Regions from separate parts of the Exiguobacterium sp. RIT452 genome, predicted to be linked through region 4. Evidence: riboswitches for the same ligand, from Rfam matches in the RefSeq annotation. Region 4 holds a riboswitch; each other region holds the start of a gene.

Region 1 (4,746 bases), on a different contig from region 4:
AAGACGACGGATCTCGTCACGAAAAAACCGGATTTGTATGATGTCACCGGAACCCGTTATGTGCTCGAGGATAAACTGGTTGTGCATCCAAAAGCCAGTCTGACGGGAAAAATCGGAACACTCAAAAAAAATACCGCCCTGTCGATTTACGGCAAGAGCGGCTACTACACCCGCGTCAAAGTCGGGACGACGTTTGGTTTCGTCGACTCGAGTAAACTCGGCTTAAATAAACCGACCGCGCGTCCAAAAGTCGGAACGGTCTTTTATGTACATTTTGATCAGACACCGCTGTTTTCAGCAGATGTCGCGTACAGCCGTCCTGCCGCCTATCTCACGAAAGGCACGAAGCTGATTGGTCTGAAAGCGATTGACGACGACTTCTGGCAAGTCCGGTTACCAAACGGAACGACCGGTTACGTCATCAATCCCTATATCGGGACGACGAAACCGGATATGCGTTACACCCAACAAGCGGTCAATCGGTTAAAAACGTATACCGTCAAAGCGACGACGTCTTATTTCGCAACACCGGCCAGCCCGAAAAGCACCGGTTTGATTGAACAAGGCAAACGTGTTTATCCCCGGTATCGTGTCGGAAATTTCTACGTCATTCAATCCGGCTGGTCCCCTGTCTATCTGCCGGTCAGTGCCGTCACCGTCACGAGCGACACACGGATTGCCCAGAAAAATACGTCCCGCGGTGAAAAATTGATTCAAGCAGCGGCCAAACATTTGGGAACACCGTATACGTGGGGATCGCAAACGTCAGCCAACGGCGGCTTTGACTGTTCTGGTTTAATCCATTACGCAACGAACCAAGCCGGAAAATACGGGGGACGGACAAACGTCAGCGGCTATTGGTACGGCGCCTTCTTTACGAACCGCCGGACGACAATCAGCAGTGGAAAACGCTCGGATATCGTCTTCTTCGAGAATACGTATACCGATGGTCCGTCGCATATCGGCATCATGCTCGACAATGAATATTTCATTCATGCCGGCGGCTCGCAACTGCAGATCAATTCCATCTATGAACCGCGTTGGCGCGAACATTTCCTTGGCTTTAAATCGATGTAACATCACAAACAAAAAAGAGGGTCTGACTTTAAAGTCAGCCCTCTTCGCTTATCGTTCAGAACGTCATCTCGACGTATTTCGTGACTTGACGGTCTTCGAGATACAACTCGATTTGTTCGCGGTATGCTTTATAATGGTCCGATGCGATATGCGCTTCGAGTGCAGCCTCATCTTGGTAGACTTCATAGAGCATGAACTCATGTTCATTTTCAATCGATTGATGTAACGTATAGCGTAAGCAGCCCGGCTCGTTTTGTGTGGCTTTGTAAACCGTACTTAAAATGGGAAAGACTTGATCCGCTAATCCTGCTTTGACTGTAAGAACGGCATTGACGATGATTTCACCCATGTGTTGATTCCTCCTCTGAATTGATTACCTCTACCTGTACCCGTTTTTCCTAAAGACATACCGTAAAGGATGATTTTGATGTTAGAAACCCTGTTTATCCATCTCGCACAACAAGAAGCCGAGATGATTCGTTTACGCCGCGATTTTCACCGGCATCCGGAATTGTCGTTTCAAGAAGTCCGGACACCGGCCAAAATCATCGAATATTATGAAGCACTCGGTATCCCGTATCAAAAAAATGTCGGTGGTAACGGTATCGTCGCGACATTACAAGGGGCACGTCCCGGAAAAACGATTGCTGTCCGTGCCGATTTTGATGCATTACCGCTTCAGGAAGAAACCGAACTGTCGTTTCGCTCAATCCGTCCCGGTGTGATGCATGCCTGCGGACATGATGGACACACGGCAATCGTCCTCGGACTGGCCGCCGCCTTTCAACCGTTGCAGGAGGAACTCGAGGGCACAATCCTCTTCATTCATCAACACGGTGAAGAAGTGTTTCCGGGTGGTGCCATTCAAATGATCGAAGATGGCTGCCTCGACGGAGTCGATGCGATTTTTGGTACCCACCTCGAAAACGATCTTCCGGTTGGGACGATCGGTTACCACAGCGGACATACGTTATGTGCCATCGATGAATTTGAAATCGTCGTCCACGGTCAAGGTGGTCATGCCCAAGCCCCCCACCGGACGCAGGATGCACTCGTCGCCGGCGCACAGCTCGTCTGTAATCTTCAGCATCTCGTCAGTCGACGGGTCGATCCGTTTGAGCCGGCGATTGTCGCCATCGGTTCGTTTCACGCCGGAACGGCTCCGAACATCGTAACCGGCGAGGCGCGGATTGTCGGAGAAATCCGGACGTTTAATGAACAACTCCGGCATCAGTTGCGCCAGCAGGTGGATCTGGTCGCCCGGACGACGTGTGCCGGAATTGGCGCTACGTATTCCATCGATTTCACGACCGGTTATCCGTCGCTTTGGAATCATCCGAATGAAACGAAGCTCGTTCAGGAAGCGGCCGGCTTTTTACCGGAAGGACACGTTCGTGAAGTCAAACCGATGATGGCTGCCGACGATTTCGCCTACTACCTGGAGCAGGTCCCGGGCAGTTACTTCTTTACCGGTTCTGCGAAGACGGACGGTCGAACGATTTATCCGCAACACCATCCAAAGTATGAAATCGACGAGCAGGCCTTGCTGATCGGAGCCAAAACGTTAGGGGCCACGGTTCTCCGCGCCTTACAAACATAAGGATTGACTTTCCACTTTTGTGAATGGTATTATCATCCCAACGATAACGAACTTACATCAACTTCATATAACACTTATCAAGAGTGGACCGAGAGATCTGGATCGATGACGTCCCAGCAACCTGCGTACAGCAAGGTGCTACGACCAGCAAAGCGAAAGCTTTGGTTGATAAAAAGCGGCGACTCCTTTTGCAACCAAGCAAAGGAGTCGTTTTCGTTTTCTCGCTGTCAGAAATGAGAGCATTACGGTTCAAGGAACCAAGGGAAAGGGAGAGATGACATGGAAAAAGCAACATTTGCAGGAGGATGTTTCTGGTGCATGGTGACACCATTTGAGGAACTACCGGGTATTCACAGTATCGTGTCCGGTTATACAGGAGGACATGTCGACAACCCGACATATGAGCAGGTCAAAACAGGAACGACCGGGCATTCCGAAGTCGTCGAGATTACATTTGATCCGGCACTGTTTTCGTACGAACGGTTACTCGAACTGTACTGGCCGCAGACGGATCCGACCGATGCCGGCGGACAATTCCAGGACCGTGGCACACAGTATGCACCGGCAATTTTTTATCATACGGAAGAACAACGTCTCGCAGCGATTGCGTCGCGTGACGCGTTAGCAGCAACAAACCGCTTTAAGCAACCGATTGTCACACGGATTGAACCGGCGCACGCTTTTTATCCGGCGGAAGAGTATCATCAGGACTTCCACAAAAAAAATCCGGCGCACTACAAAAAAGACCGGAAAGCGTCCGGTCGTGATGCCTTTATCGACGTCGCCTGGAAAGAAGAAGCAACGGTTTAAACAAAATGCCAAAAAGGGATTGTCATCTCAGACGGATGAGCAATCCCTTTTTTCATTTTTCCAGCCGAGATCTTGCGGTCCAACGTGACGTATCTGTTGTCGTCCACTCAGGAAATCGCTTTGACGTCCTCTGTTTGTTCCGTTTCATCCACAACTTGATACCGTTTTAAAACAAAAATTCCGGTCAGCATCACGGCGAGACCGGCTATCTGCCCAAGCGATAAATCAACCTGCGGCAGACCAAACCAACCGAAAACATCGACGCATAACGCGAAACTCAATTGTGAAATCAAGACGACCGAAATTGCGATCGAAGGACCGAGCAGTTGAATCCCTCGCATGACACAAAAAACAACCCCGACGCCGACTAATCCGCCAAACAAATACAATGGTTCAACTTCGCGGACCGCCGAGAGCGTTCCTCCTCGAAATAAGAGTAAGGCAAGCAACGAGCCGAGCAATCCGACAAGAAAGACTAACGTCGTCGTCGCCCATGCGCCGAAGGCATGACTCATCCGCGCATTCAACACGGTTTGTAAACTGATCATCATCCCGGCAACGACGGCACAAAACATTCCTAATCCCATTTGGTTTCCTCCTTTGATTCACTTCAGGCGAGCGAAAAAATCAAGACGCCGGTCAACATCAACCCGACACCGACCCATTGCCCCCGGTTGCTGCTTTTTTTGATGACACCGAACCAGCCGTTCAAATCAATGACAAAAGCACATAGAATCTGTGCGACGAGTAACAACGACATCGCCCACGTCATTCCAAGCAGTTGAATCGACGTCAGTTCCGTAACGACGACTAACACGCCGAGCAATCCGCCGCTGGCATAAATCAACGGCAACTTTCGAAAACCACCGATTTTCCGGTCACGGACAAACCCGTAAATCAACAAGCAACCCATCAAACCGACAAAGTGAACGATGGTCACGGATAACCATGGACCGACCGCGTCACCCAGCCGGGCATTAAAAATGCCTTGCAAGGCAATAAACAATCCACTGAATAAGGCAAACACGATTCCTTGCATCTTCATCCTCCTTTTTCTCCAATTATGAGTAGACCGCATTCCACCCGGCTTTGAAAAGGACAAATGTCCTAAACTGCCAAAAACACAAAAAAAGAGCAGACCAACTGGCCTCCTCCTGAAATTAATCCGTTATGCGTTTACGGAAATGGTCGAGAGATCCGTTCCTGCGCCTCGTCCATCATCCGGTCAAATAATACCTGAACGGTCGGAATATCCTCAA
Region 2 (4,746 bases), on a different contig from region 4:
CGCATCTTGTAAAATCGTACTGAGGACATCCTCAACGAGACCGTCCGCTGAACGGAACGGCTCCACCGCTTCCCGCTCCCACAACGCCTTGAACGTCGACGCAAACGTCAGCCAAAACGTATCGATGTCCTTGATCCGTTCCTCGCGCAACCGGTCATAGTCCGGATAAGCGGCAAAAAACAGATGGGCGATGAACTGACCGACATCAAACCCAAACGGACCGTAAAACGCGAACTCCGGATCGATGACCTTGGTTTCTTCCGCCGAGGCGAAGATGCTGCCTGTATGTAAGTCGCCGTGCAGCAAGGCATCACCTTTCGTGATGAACAGGGCTTCGAGCTTTGCGACTTCCCGTTTCAGCTCCGCGTCGTTCCAGATCCGGTCGACTTCCGCTTCCAGTCCTGCTTCAATCGTATTCGTTTCCGCATCATAAAACGGGTCCGTGAAAATCAGTTTCTCCGTGATGTCGCACAGATCCGGATTGTAGTACTGACGGGCGATCTGTTTTTTCGCGACCGGTCCGAGGGCAAAATCCGACGTATAAAACAGCGTCCGGGCCAAATACGAACCGATGTGTTCCGCGAGCAACGGATACTTTTCTCCCGCAAGCAATCCAGCCCGGACGATTGTCAGATGAGACAAGTCTTCCATCACCGTGAAGGCTTCTTCTTTGCTGGCATGATACACACGCGGGACAAACGGAATCGCGACTTTCGCGAATTCTTTTAACGCGGACTGTTCGATCCATGCCCGTTCGAGCGACAGCGGCCAGCTTTCACCGACGACCTTCGCATACGGTAACGCTTGTTTTAAAATCAGGTGCTGGTCCCCCGCATGAATCCGAAAGACCAGGTTTAAATTGCCGTCACCGATTTCTTCTGCCGTCACCGGTTCGTTGCCGATCAGACCGAGTGTCCGGACCCGTTCGATGGCGTCCTGTACTGTAAATGCTTGATATCCCATTCTGATTTCCCCCTTGATGATCACACGAAAAAACGCCCCTTTTCGTCAAAGAAAAGAGGCGCAGTAGAATACTCCGTCCTCTTATCTCTCAGACGAATGTCTGTTGGATGTAGCACCGTGCCGGATGGTCGGTTGCTGCGGCGTCTTCGGGCCAATTCCCTCTGCCAACTCACGATAAGAGTCATATGTAGTTGTCGTGTGGTTTGATGTTGATTTGAATACTACGTGCGCCGACCACCCTCTGTCAATTCCAAATTTTAGTGCAATCCGCTCAAAACGGAGACATCTATAGAAGGAGTATTTTCAAAAAAATAAATTTTCAAAATATAGTTTGACAAGTCCGGCATCTCATGTAAAAATTGCAATTAGATTTCACAATTTCATCCAATTCTTATCAAGAGCAGACGGAGGGACGAGCCCTACGATGTCGCAGCAACCGACCACTTGGCACGGTGCTAATTCTTGCAGCTAACACGCTGACAGATAAGAGTCCACGCGCAATTTTTCATGGTCTCTTGTCATTGACGAGGGACCATTTTTGTATTTTTTAACAAGGGAGAGACGACGATCATGGCGTACATTACCGCAACTTACCAACTCGGCGTGACCGATCAGTTACCAAAACGGGCAGAGCAAATCGCCCTCGGTCTGACGGTCGGCTCATGGACCGATTTGAATCATTTGGAACAACAACAGCTTGAATCCTTCAAAGGACAAGTCGTCCATACGGAAGAACACGACGGAAAAGGGTATGTCACGATCCGTTATCCGGAACACAACGTCTCACGGGACTTTTCGGCGATTTTGACGACCGTCTTCGGCAAGCTGTCGCTCGACGGTCAAATCAAACTGACGGATCTCCAGCTTCCCGCTTCGTTCACACCGGATTTTCCCGGTGCTAAATTCGGCATCGAGGGCGTCCGCCAATTGATCCAAGTCCATGACCGCCCCCTGTTGATGAGCATCTTCAAAGGCGTCATCGGACGGGACCTCGTTTTTTTACGGGAACAACTCGAAGCCCAGCTTGCCGGCGGGATTGATCTCGTCAAGGATGACGAGATCTTATACGACAATCCGCTGACACCCGCACTCGACCGGGCGCGGATCGGACGGGAAGTCCTCGATGTGCACTATGAACGGACCGGTAAACGGGCCCTCTATGCGATTACGTTGAGTGGTCCGGTCTTCCGCTTGAAAGAACAGGCGAAACGACTGGTTGAATCCGGAGCGACGGCACTCCTGCTCAACACGTTTACATACGGGCTCGATGTCTTGCGGGAACTGGCAGCCGATCCGGAAATCCCGGTCCCGATCTTTAATCATCCGGCGTTGAGCGGTGCCTTGATCGCCAGTCCCGAGTACGGGATTGCCGCCCCGGTCCTGCTCGGAACGTTGCCGCGGATTGCCGGTGCCGACTTGACACTGTTCCCGTCGCCGTACGGGAATGTCGCCCTCGCCAAAGACTTGGCCCGCGGAATTGCCGTCGAAGCGACCCGAATCGGTGAGACCAAAACGATTCTCCCGGTCCCGTCCGCCGGAATCCACCCGGGTCTCGTCGCCCAGCTTGTTCGTGATTTCGGCGTCGATTCCGTCATCAATGCCGGTGGCGGTGTCCACGGTCATCCGCAAGGTGCTGCGGCCGGAGTCATCGCTTTCCGCCAGGCACTCGACGCAGCACTGGCCGGCGAATCACTGACAAGTGCCGCCCACCGGCACGAGGAATTACGTGTCGCCCTCGATGCTTGGGGGATCACGAAATGACGATCCGGATTTTATGTGACTTTGACGGCACGGTAACGGAGCACGATAATATCATCGCCTTGATGCAGGAGTTCGCTCCGTCGGAAAAATTTGACCCGTTAAAACGAGGTGTGCTCGACCGGTCACTCTCGATCCAGTCCGGCGTCGGACAGATGTTTCAGCTGCTTCCGTCCAGTCAAAAACAGGACTACATTGATTTCTTGATGAAACGGGCGGTCATCCGTCCCGGCTTCGACACCTTGCTCGCCTTTGCCAAATCGAACGAGATTGACTTTTCCATCGTCAGCGGCGGGATCGACTTTTTTGTCCAGCCGATTCTTGCGGATGTACTGACGGACGAAGCGGTTTATTGCAACGGCAGTGACTTCAGCCAGGAGACGGTTCGAATCGAATGGCCGCATGCCTGCGACGCGGCCTGTACAAATCAATGCGGCTGTTGCAAAACCTCGATCGCCCGGAAGCTGAAGCAGGACGGTGACACGATCATCGCGATTGGCGACTCCGTAACAGATTTTGAACTGGCTAAGCAGGCGGATCACGTTTATGCACGGGATTATCTGATCACGCTGTGTGAACAGCACGGCATCCCGTATACGCCGTTCGAAAACTTTCATGACATCTTGAATCATCTCCAGACAAAGGTGGTGTACACATGACCTTCTTAAAACGATATGAAGAATTACGGGCCGTCAAACAGGAACTTGCAGCACGCGACTGGTTCCCAGGCACAAGCGGCAATCTCGCCATCCGGACAGCCGATCAACCGACTGAATTTCTCGTGACGGCAAGCGGGAAGGACAAACGGCAGGATACACCGGACGACTTCGTCCATGTCGACGCGTCCGGTCAACTGATCGGCGAACAGACGGGGCGTCCCTCTGCTGAAACGTTGCTCCACGTCGAGGTCTTCAACCGGACGACTGCCGGCTGTTCCCTTCACGTCCATACGGTCGACAATAATGTCATTTCGGAACTGTACGGCGACCAAGGCGAGATTCGGTTTGCCGGTCAGGAAATCATCAAGGCACTCGGCCGTTGGGAAGAAGATGCGGAAGTCCGTGTACCGATCATCCCGAACCATGCCGACATTCCGACACTTGCCGCTGCCTTTGCAGCGCATGTTCATGCCGAGAGCGGCGCCGTCCTGATTCGTAATCATGGCATCACCGTCTGGGCACCGACTGCCTTTGAAGCCAAAAAACAGTTGGAAGCATTCGAGTTTTTGTTCAGTTACACCTTAAAACTACAAACGTGCCGACAGGCGATTCATTAAAAAGGAGGAATTTACAATGGCAACAGTACTTTTCCAACAGACAAACGAACGGTATACGGATCAAAACGAGGTGTCTTCATTCCTTACCTCACGCGGTGTACTCTACGAACAATGGGACGTCTCGAAACTGCCGGCGGAGCTGGTTGAAAACTATACATTGACGGATCAAGACAAACAAACGATTCTCGATACGTTCCAAGCTGAAATCACGGATGTGTCAGAACGCCGCGGCTATCAGACGGCAGATATCATTTCGTTGTCGGATGCGACACCAAACTTGGACGAGTTGCTCGTCAACTTCCAGAAGGAACATCACCATACGGATGATGAAGTCCGTTTCATCGTCAGCGGTCATGGCGTCTTCGCAATCCAGGATGACGAAGTCGGTTATTACAACATCGAGCTGAACCCGGGCGATTTGATTTCCGTCCCGGTCAACACTCGCCATTACTTCACGCTCCAGGACGACCGTCAAGTCGTTGCCGTACGGATTTTCGTGACGACGGACGGCTGGGTGCCGATTTATGAAAAAGACGCACTCGAGACGACCAACTAAAAAGGATTTCTCAGGACAGACTGCTCCGCGGCTTCAAGCCCGGCAGTCTGTTTTTTTGCAATTCCTATCCTACAAACATGCCGCTTGTTTTCGTTTCCTCCTATATAATGAAGAAAAGACTCTCGAACAGGAGGACACGTTCATGATGATTCGACCCGTCCAGGAAGCTGACTTACCGCATATCCTCGCCATC
Region 3 (4,746 bases), on a different contig from region 4:
TCGAACACGGTACCCGATTCAATCAACTTGCCGGCCTCGATGACCGCGACCCGGTCACAAATCTCACGGATGACGCCCATCTCGTGTGTAATCAGTAAAATCGTGATGCCATATTCCGCGTTGATCTGTTTCAGTAACCGCAGGATGTGTTGTGTCGTCTGCGGATCAAGCGCCGATGTCGCTTCGTCACACAACAGAACCGACGGCTGGGTTGCCAGTGCCCGCGCTATTCCGACACGTTGTTTCTGCCCTCCCGATAACTGATCCGGATAATGATCGGCTTTGTCCGCTAAGTCGACGAACGCCAGCAGCTCGGTGACACGCCGGTGGACTTCCTCCTTTTTAATTCCTTTTAGGACGAGTGGTTTTGCGACATTCGCGAAGACCGTATTCGAATCAAGCAAGTTGAAATGTTGGAAGATCATCCCGATGTTTTGTTTCGCTTCCCGCAGTTGTTTTGCCGAAAGTGTCGTCAGTTCTTGCCCGTCGACCGTCACGCTGCCGGATGTCGGACGTTCAAGAAGATTGACACACCGTAATAAAGAACTTTTTCCAGCCCCGCTGAACCCGATCACGCCAAAGATTTCACCTTTTCGGATTTCGAGATCGACACCGTCCAATGCAGCAATCGATTGTTCGTTGGTCTGGTAGATTTTTTTTACATTTTTGAATGTAATCACCACTTTTTCCCCCTTTTAAAAAAAACAAAAAGGTCTCTTCTTTAGAAACAAGAAGAGACCTGGATCCGCACAGAGGCAGAATCCACTCGACTCATCTCTCAGACAATCGTCTGATGGAATTGGCACAGTGCTCATAATGAGTCTGTTGCCGAGGTTTCGTAGGGCCAGTCCCTCCACCTCTCTGGATAAGTGTTGCGGTATGAAATTCATATGTGTGTTGTTGCTGTTCGAACTTATGTCGTAAAACTAATTTTTACATTACAGAAAGATCTTTTAAAGGTCAACCATATTTTCAAAAATAAACCATATGACCCATATCGATTGATTTCCCAGGTTGGGCTTCATCATAGAAGAGTTCCGGTCGCCGGTCAAGGAGCATTTGACAATCCTTTTCTGTCAGTGCTATCATCTTCTCAATGATTAATCCGACAATTCCTATATGTTATATCAAGAGTGGACGAGAGACCTGGCTCTAGGACTCCACGGCAACCTGCGATTGGCAAGGTGCTCCGACCAGCAAAGCAACCGCTTTGGATGATACACACGAGAAACTCGTTTGCCGTCCAAAGCCAAACGGGTTTTTATTTTGAAATGGAGGATGAGATGATGAGTATGAGTTATCCTGTTTTACCGGGCGCCGAAGCCTTTTTCTTGGAACGTGGATCAGTCGGTATTTTGCTGTGTCACGGCTTTAATGCGACGCCACAAAGTGTTCGGGCTGTAGGAGAACGCTTCGCAGAACACGGTTTTTCCGTCTACGCCCCCCGTCTGCATGGTCACGGGACAGATGTACGTGACTTCGAAACGGCGACGGCCGAAGATTGGAAACAGAGTGTCCGCGAGGGCTTTACTCAACTGTCCCGCCAGTGTGAATCGATCTTCATCGTCGGTCAATCGATGGGTGCGACGCTTGCGCTGGCACTCGCTGCCGAAGGTCTGCCGGTCGCAGGGATCATCACAATCAATGCTGCTTTATCCGTCCCCGCTTACGAAGCGTTATCGTTTACGGATTGTCCGGTTTATCTGCCGGAAAGCCCACCCGATATCAAGCAAACCGCTTTTGAAATCATCTATGATGTCGTGCCAGCGGTCGCTGCGTCCGAACTTTTACGCTTGATTCGCGACACCATCCCAACCCTTCCCGCCATTCAAATTCCGACGCTTATTTTATATTCTGCCGAGGATCATGTCGTTCCGCCAACCTGTTCGGATTACCTGCACCGGATGATTGGTTCGACGGATAAACGCAGTTATTGTCTGCTCGATTCCTATCATGTCGCGACACTCGATCATGACCAAGAGACGATTGTCCGCGAAACGGCTTATTTCGTCAAGCAGTACAGTCAGTTGACACGGACCGGTTGATAAAAAAAGCGAACGATTTCAAGCCTTGAGGCCGGAGAATCGTTCGCTTTTTCATATTGTACTCTTAATTCTGCTGTTGTTTTTTCCATTCCTGCAACGGTTGCGGTTTGCCCGGTACTTGATGGCAGTGACGGCAACGTGGTTCATAAGATTCAGAAGCCCCCACCAAAATGATCGGATCATTGTAGTTGGCCGGTTGGCCGTTAATCAAGCGTTGTGTCCGGGAAGCCGGATCGCCACACGATAAACAAATCGCCTGTAATTTCGTCACGAACTCGGCACGTGCCAATAATTCAGGCATCTTTCCAAATGGTTCTGCCCGGAAATCCTGATCGAGCCCCGCACAAATCACGCGTTTGCCATCTTGCGCCAGTGCCTCGATGACCGCGACGATTTCATCGTCAAAAAATTGAACTTCATCAATTGCCACGACCTGTGTCTCTTCTGCTACTGCCGCATAGACGTCCCGGCTCGTTGCCATCGGAATCGCAATGACGGAATTTCCGACGTGCGACACGACATGTTCTTCATGGTAACGGTCGTCAATCGCCGGCTTGAACACTTGCACCGGTAATTTTCCGTACTGTGCCCGTCGAACACGACGGATCAGCTCTTCGGATTTGCCGGAAAACATGCTTCCGCAAATCACTTCGATCCAACCATACTGATTGATCACATGCATCATTGTAAAACACCGTCCTCTAAAATTAGTCACTTTAACGAGTATAGCCCGAATCTAAATTGAGAAAAAGAGTTGACTTCTCAAAATCGAAAACTCCTCAGTATTCCCCTAAATCTTCATCTCCTCATTTCAACTGGTATCTATTTCCTGTACACTAAGGAAGAAGTTTCTTTGAAGGAAGGTGACTCCGATTCATCACATACTACATGAAGTTCTCCATCAATATGGAGCATTCGGTCTCGCCATTCTGTTAGCCGGCGGAATCGTCGGTTTACCGATTCCTGACGAAACGTTACTCGTCATGTCAGGATTTTGGATGCATCACGGTGATTTACCACTGATCGGAACGATTCTGGCGGCGTATGCCGGCAGTTGCATCGGGATGACGATCAGCTATGTGCTGGGTCTGAAACTCGGGATGCCCCTGCTGCATCGAGTGGCTCCGAAGTTACGGATTTCCGAAAAACATATCTTTCAAGCGGAGGCCGGATTTTTACGTTACGGGAAAACGGTTTTGATCATCGGTTACTACATACCCGGACTCCGTCAGCTCTCTGCGTTTTTTGCCGGTGTCTCGAAGATGCCGTTTCGGATCTTCGTCACGTATGCCTATACCGGTGCCTTGATCTGGATCAGTATCTTTTTAGGAGCGGGTTATTTTCTCGGACGTCATTTTTCCTTCAGTCTGCTGTTTCAACACTTTGCGGACAATCCGGATATGCTGCCGTACCTCGTCGGAGCGGCTGGAGCGATCGGTCTGTCGTTTGTGCTTAAAACCTATCTCACCTATCGTGCCCAGTTCAGTTTATACAAAAACAGCCTGCTCCAGTGATGGAGACAGGCTGTTTTTTAATACAGAAGTCGCAATTACTTGCGGCCGTATTTTTTGTTGAAGCGATCGACACGACCGTCTGCAGCGTTGAACTTTTGACGACCAGTGTAGAATGGGTGCGAGTCCGAAGACACATCCACGCGGATGAGTGGGTACTCGTTTCCATCTTCCCAAGTGATTGTCTCGTTCGAAGAACGTGTAGAACCAGTCAAGAATTTGTACTCAGTAGTTGAATCCATAAATACAACTTTGTTGTAGTTTGGGTGAATTCCTTGTTTCATGGTTGTTTTCTCTCCTTCCGCCCTGGTTCATTTGCTGAGCCAGAGTAAGTTACCTTCCTATACTAAACGATTTTTTGATGACCCGCAATACCTATTTTCAAGTCGTTGTGTCTGTTTTCGTCACGCGGGGTTTGACAGGTGCGCGTCGGACGGGCTTCTTCTTTTCTTTGTTCAGTTCCACAAAAAATTCTTCATTGTTTTTTGTGTCACGAATCTTGCGTAAGAAGCTGTCGACAAACTCATTGGACTCGTTCATCGTCCGGCGGATCGTCCACAAGGCATCCAGCTGATCTTGCGGTAACAACAACTCTTCTTTCCGTGTTCCGGATTTCCGGATGTCGATGGCCGGGAAGATCCGGCGTTCGGATAACTTCCGGTCGAGATGGAGCTCCATGTTGCCGGTCCCTTTAAACTCTTCATAGATGACGTCGTCCATCCGTGAGCCGGTCTCGACGAGGGCAGTCGCAAGAATCGTCAGGCTGCCACCGTGTTCGATGTTCCGGGCAGCACCGAAAAAGCGTTTGGGTTTATGGAAGGCGGCCGGATCAATCCCCCCGGACAACGTCCGTCCGCTTTGCGGAACCGTTAAGTTGTAAGCACGTGTCAGACGTGTAATCGAATCCATCAAGATGACCACATCTTTTTTATGCTCGACGAGACGCATCGCCCGTTCCAAAACGAGTTCTGAAATCCGTACGTGGTTATCCGGTGTTTCGTCAAACGTTGAACTGACGACATCGGCTCCCGGGACAGACCGTTCGATATCCGTCACCTCTTCCGGGCGCTCATCGATCAATAGAACGATCAATTCGACATCCGGGTGATTCACTTGAATCGAATTCGCGATTTCTTTTAATAGAGATGTCTTACCCGCTTTAGGCGGTGCGACGATCAGTCCCCGTTGTC
Region 4 (4,746 bases):
ACGATTACACCGGATTATTACTACTATGAAGAAGAGCGTGCAGATGAGATCAACGCCAACTTCGACCTGTACGTCATTCCACTCGCAGACGCATTCCGTAAAGAATTCGTTCCGACACTTCGTAAATATACAAAATTGATTAAAAAGCTGAAGATTCCAGTCGTCGTCATCGGCGTTGGTCTACGCGCACCGTTTGAGCCGGACTTAAAAGAAGGTTTTTCATTTGATGAAGATGTAAAGGCGTTTGTCAGTGCCGTCCTCGAACGTTCAAGCATGCTTGGACTTCGCGGTGAAATCACATCAAAATATTTGACGCGCCTTGGTTTCCGCGAAGGAATCGATCACAAAGTCATCGGTTGCCCATCGATGTATGCGTTTGGCCGTGATCTGAAAATCCGTGAAACGAACATCACGAAAGATTCGATGATCGGCGTCAACTCGTCACGTCTTGCACCGCAGAACGTCCTGAACTTCATCACACGCGGAATGGAAGAGTACCCGAACCACTACTTCATCCCGCAATGGATGAAAGAGTTACGCTTGACGTACACAGGGACACATCCGATTGCTGACTTATCGGTCACGAACTATCCGGTCAAAATGTCGGATCCGACATACATGAACGACCGTGTCCGCTTCTTCTTGAATGCACAGACATGGATCGACTTCTTAAAAGAAGCCGACTTCAGCTTTGGAGCACGTCTTCACGGGAACATCACGGCGACGCTTGCCGGAACACCAAGTATCCTGATTCCGAAAGATGCACGGATGCGTGAATTGACGGATTACCACCAATTGACACACATCTGGGCAAATGACATCACAGACAGCACACGTTTGTCGGATGTAATCGAGTCTGCAGACTTCCAAAGCCCGGCTCGTGTACAGGCACGTAACTTCGATAACTTCGTCGAGTTCTTGAACACAAACGACTTAGAGCATATCTACAAAGAAACAAACTATCCGGAGAACGTTCCGTTTGATCGGGAAATGGCGAAAGCCGAACTGCTTCCAGTCGTCAAACCGATTACAGGAATCAGCATCGAAGAAGCCGTTTCACGTTTTGAATCGTACTTCCCGGAAGAAGAACAAAAAATCGTGGCAGCTCAAAAACGCGATAAAGCGAAGATTGCTGAGAAAGACAAAAAAATCAAATCGCTTCAAGGCAAGTTGAACAATCAAACAAAAGAAATGAAACATCAGCAGGGCACCCTGAACCGGAAAGCGGTTCGGATGGCATTGAAAACAGCTGACTTGTTTGCGAAGAAATAAGCAAAAGACGTCTTATACCGTTCTGGTGTAAGACGTTTTTTTAAATGATATATTCTGAATTGTGTTGACAATTCAGAACGTGGTTGGTACTGTTATGAAAAATTACATTCTTATCCAGAGAGGTGGAGGGACTGGCCCTTTGAAGCCTCAGCAACAGGTCGCAAGATACTGTGCTAATTCCTGCGGGTGTCGTACCCGATCGATAAGCTTCTTTTGATTGTCGACCGGCGCACCCATGTATGTGGGTGCGTTTTTTTATTGTAAATGAGAGAAAGAGGAGTGTGGAAGAGCAGATGAAAGAGGAGACGTTTCGACGAAAAATGGAATCCCGGCATATCGTCATGCTGTCACTAGGTGGTGTCATCGGGACAGGATTGTTTTTAAGTACAGGTTATACACTCGAGCAGGCCGGTCGGATCGGAACGATTTTATCATACTTGGTCGGGGCACTGGCAGTTTATCTCGTGATGCTGTGTTTGGGAGAGTTAGCAGTACATATGCCGGAAACCGGCGCCTTTCATAGTTATGCGACGAAGTACATCGGATCCGGAACCGGTTATACGGTGGCGTGGCTCTACTGGTTGACGTGGACGGTCGCCCTCGGGTCGGAATTCACGGCAGCCGGCTTGTTGATGCAACGCTGGTTCCCGGACGTTCCGGTCTGGATGTTCAGCGGCGTATTCGTCGTCATGATTTTAGGAATCAACGTCTTGACGGTCCGGTTGTTCGCGGAGGTCGAGTTTTGGTTTTCCGCCGTTAAAGTATTGACGATTTTAGTCTTCATCGTCTTGGGAACAGCAGCGATCGTCGGATTTTTACCGCTCGCGGACGGATCACAGGCGCCGTTGCTTGCTCCTTTGACAGAAGGCGGATTGTTTCCGAATGGTGCCTTCGCCATCTTGATGACGATGCTTGCCGTCAACTTCGCTTACTCCGGGACGGAACTGATTGGAATCGCAGCAGGGGAAGCCGTCGATCCAAAACGAACGGTGCCGCTGGCAATTCGCACGACGATTTTCAGATTGGTCCTGTTTTTTGTCGGAACGATCATCGTTCTTGCGATTTTGTTACCGAATGATTCAAAAGGTGTCCTCGAAAGTCCGTTTGTTGCCGTGTTTGAGCGAATCGGTCTGCCGTTTGCCGCGGACATCATGAACTTCGTCATTTTGACAGCCATTCTGTCGGCTGCGAATTCCGGATTGTACGCCGCGTCGCGGATGCTCTGGTCCTTATCCGATCAACGGATGATTACACCGTTCTTTTCCAAGCTGAATGCGAGTGGTGTACCGACACGTGCTGTATTCTTCAGTATGCTCGGTGGTCTGCTCGCCTTGTTTTCCAGTGTTTATGCGCCGGGTTCGGTCTACATTGCCCTGGTCTCGATTTCCGGTCTTGCCGTTGTCGTCGTCTGGATGAGTATCAGCGCGTCACAGTTCATGTTCCGAAGACGGTATCTGCAGGAGGGGAATGATCTCAACGATTTAGTGTACCGGACGCCGTGGTATCCGCTTGTCCCAATCGTCTCTTTTTTAATGTGTCTGGCTTCTTTGATCGGAATCGCCTTTGATCCGACACAACGGGTGGCGCTGTACTTTGGTGTTCCCTTCATTGCCTTATGTTACGTCGTCCATCATCTGACTAAAAAATCATGGAAACGGAGTGTGGAAGATGTCAAAGAAAAACAATCCAGTTGAACGGTTGCTACATGAAAAACCCTATATCTTATTAGACGGGGCGCTCGCGACCGAACTTGAACGCAACGGCAGTAATCTCGACGATCCGCTTTGGTCGGCGCGTGTACTGGTCGAAGAACCGGAGCAGATTCATCGTGTGCACGCCGATTATTTTAAAATCGGAGCAGACTGTGCCATCACGTCGAGTTATCAGGCGAGTATCGACGGCTTCAAGAGCCGGGGAATCGAAACGGACGAAGCGCTTGAATTGATTCAACAAACCGTCCATCTTGCGCAACAAGCACGGCAAGAAACAGGAGGAAAAGCGCGTCACGCACTCATCGCGGGATCGATCGGACCGTACGGCGCTTACCTGTCTGACGGCTCGGAATACGTCGGTCATTACGGGGTCGACGATGCCCGACTGGAAGCCTTCCACCGTCCGCGGCTCGAAGCTTTGATTGCGGCCGGCGCCGATCTGTTGGCGTTTGAGACGATACCTTCCTTACAAGAAGCCAAAGTGCTGTTTCGTCTGCTCGAAGAATTTCCGGAACAATCGGCTTGGCTTGCCTTTTCTTTGCGTGACGCGACGCACATCAGTGAAGGAACGACGTTGGTCGAGTGCCTCGAAGCTTTAGGTGAGCATCCGCAACTGGCAGCGATCGGCGCCAATTGTTTTCCGGCATCAATCGCGACGGCGTTCATCACCGGCTTAAAACAACTGACCGATGTTCCGATCATCGTCTATCCGAATTCAGGGGAACATTATGATCCGGTCAGTAAAACATGGTCCGGTGAAACAGCCTGTACCGCGTTCGAAGACATTGCACCGGAGTGGTACGCGGCAGGTGCCCGATTGATCGGCGGTTGTTGCCGCACGACACCGGAGCAGATCGAGCGTATTCAGCAGAATGTGACGATCATTTAACCGGAAGACGACGAAACATTCAGCTGAACAAAAACAGAGGGCGGATGTAAGGTCCGCCCTCTGTACTGGTTTGCCAGTTGCTGTTTTTCAGGAATTCACCGTTCCCGCAACGCTTGGTTAAACTGTTTCAGCAACCGTCCAAAGGATTCCGCATCTTCAGCCGGCCAGTCCGTCACGAGCCGTTCGATGCTCGTCAAACGAGCGGTCCGGTAGATTTCCAACTCGCGTTGACCGTGCGGTGTGATCTTGTAGAAGAAGGCCCGGCCATCTGTCGGGTCTTTTATTTTTTCGACCAGATTTTTTTGATCGAGGGCAGCCGCTTGCCGACTGACAGTCGATACGTCGAGCTGCAATTCACGTGCGAGCGTCTTGACACCGACTTGACCGGAATCCGACAGTTGGCGCAACAGCAAGTAGGACGCGCGGTCCAAATTCCGGTTATCGGCCGTCGCCGTCGTCAAACGACGAATCAAAATCGCCAGTTCGAGTTCAATCGTTTCCAGGGATTGATTAGACATCTTATCACCTCTTCATATCAGCCTTTATTGCCCTCATCATTACGCACGAGACGACCGCTGTCAATACAAGAGCAGGGTTCTTGACACGGTTATAGTTGTATTATACAATCATAAATGTTATTTAATTGTATCGTGCAACTGATTGTCATGAACTTATTCCATTACAGCGTCTGATAAAGGAGAATTCCGATGAAAGCTTATCAATCCATGAAAGAAACTGTCATTACCGTCAGTGAACAAGATACGATCCGGACGGTGGTTGAACGTTTTATCACATCCGGAATCAGCGGTGTTCCGGTCGTGAACGAACAGCAGGAGGTCGTCGGTTACATCAGTGACGGGGACATCATGCGGG

The links. A riboswitch is a leader RNA that binds a small molecule or an ion and turns the genes downstream of it on or off. The one in region 4 is predicted to bind S-adenosylmethionine.
Region 1: it holds a riboswitch for S-adenosylmethionine, as region 4 does, so the genes downstream of both, msrA (peptide-methionine (S)-S-oxide reductase MsrA) here and D3D03_RS09360 (amino acid permease) in region 4, are expected to answer to the same signal.
Region 2: it holds a riboswitch for S-adenosylmethionine, as region 4 does, so the genes downstream of both, D3D03_RS13585 (2,3-diketo-5-methylthiopentyl-1-phosphate enolase) here and D3D03_RS09360 (amino acid permease) in region 4, are expected to answer to the same signal.
Region 3: it holds a riboswitch for S-adenosylmethionine, as region 4 does, so the genes downstream of both, D3D03_RS14630 (alpha/beta hydrolase) here and D3D03_RS09360 (amino acid permease) in region 4, are expected to answer to the same signal.

Annotation. Positions count from the first base shown of each region.
Region 1 covers NZ_QXJB01000007.1:37,858-42,603, forward strand. The annotation lists gene D3D03_RS13695 (C40 family peptidase) at 1-1,077, shown strand, start outside; gene D3D03_RS13700 (putative quinol monooxygenase) at 1,133-1,426, opposite strand; gene D3D03_RS13705 (M20 metallopeptidase family protein) at 1,505-2,677, shown strand; SAM riboswitch class I at 2,749-2,852, shown strand; gene msrA (peptide-methionine (S)-S-oxide reductase MsrA) at 2,957-3,487, shown strand; gene D3D03_RS13715 (DMT family transporter) at 3,595-4,074, opposite strand; gene D3D03_RS13720 (DMT family transporter) at 4,098-4,526, opposite strand; gene D3D03_RS13725 (NAD(P)H-dependent flavin oxidoreductase) at 4,664-4,746, opposite strand, start outside.
Region 2 covers NZ_QXJB01000007.1:16,171-20,916, forward strand. The annotation lists gene mtnK (S-methyl-5-thioribose kinase) at 1-963, opposite strand, end outside; SAM riboswitch class I at 1,042-1,144, opposite strand; SAM riboswitch class I at 1,352-1,453, shown strand; gene D3D03_RS13585 (2,3-diketo-5-methylthiopentyl-1-phosphate enolase) at 1,534-2,724, shown strand; gene D3D03_RS13590 (2-hydroxy-3-keto-5-methylthiopentenyl-1-phosphate phosphatase) at 2,721-3,380, shown strand; gene D3D03_RS13595 (methylthioribulose 1-phosphate dehydratase) at 3,377-3,997, shown strand; gene D3D03_RS13600 (1,2-dihydroxy-3-keto-5-methylthiopentene dioxygenase) at 4,014-4,553, shown strand; gene D3D03_RS13605 (arsinothricin resistance N-acetyltransferase ArsN1 family A) at 4,696-4,746, shown strand, end outside.
Region 3 covers NZ_QXJB01000008.1:72,007-76,752, forward strand. The annotation lists gene D3D03_RS14625 (methionine ABC transporter ATP-binding protein) at 1-680, opposite strand, end outside; SAM riboswitch class I at 769-872, opposite strand; SAM riboswitch class I at 1,122-1,224, shown strand; gene D3D03_RS14630 (alpha/beta hydrolase) at 1,287-2,045, shown strand; gene D3D03_RS14635 (thymidine kinase) at 2,110-2,730, opposite strand; gene D3D03_RS14640 (DedA family protein) at 2,909-3,559, shown strand; gene D3D03_RS14645 (type B 50S ribosomal protein L31) at 3,595-3,840, opposite strand; gene rho (transcription termination factor Rho) at 3,938-4,746, opposite strand, start outside.
Region 4 covers NZ_QXJB01000003.1:74,367-79,112, forward strand. The annotation lists gene D3D03_RS09355 (polysaccharide pyruvyl transferase family protein) at 1-1,272, shown strand, start outside; SAM riboswitch class I at 1,380-1,481, shown strand; gene D3D03_RS09360 (amino acid permease) at 1,566-2,966, shown strand; gene mmuM (homocysteine S-methyltransferase) at 2,941-3,873, shown strand; gene D3D03_RS09370 (MarR family winged helix-turn-helix transcriptional regulator) at 3,969-4,391, opposite strand; gene D3D03_RS09375 (CBS domain-containing protein) at 4,581-4,746, shown strand, end outside.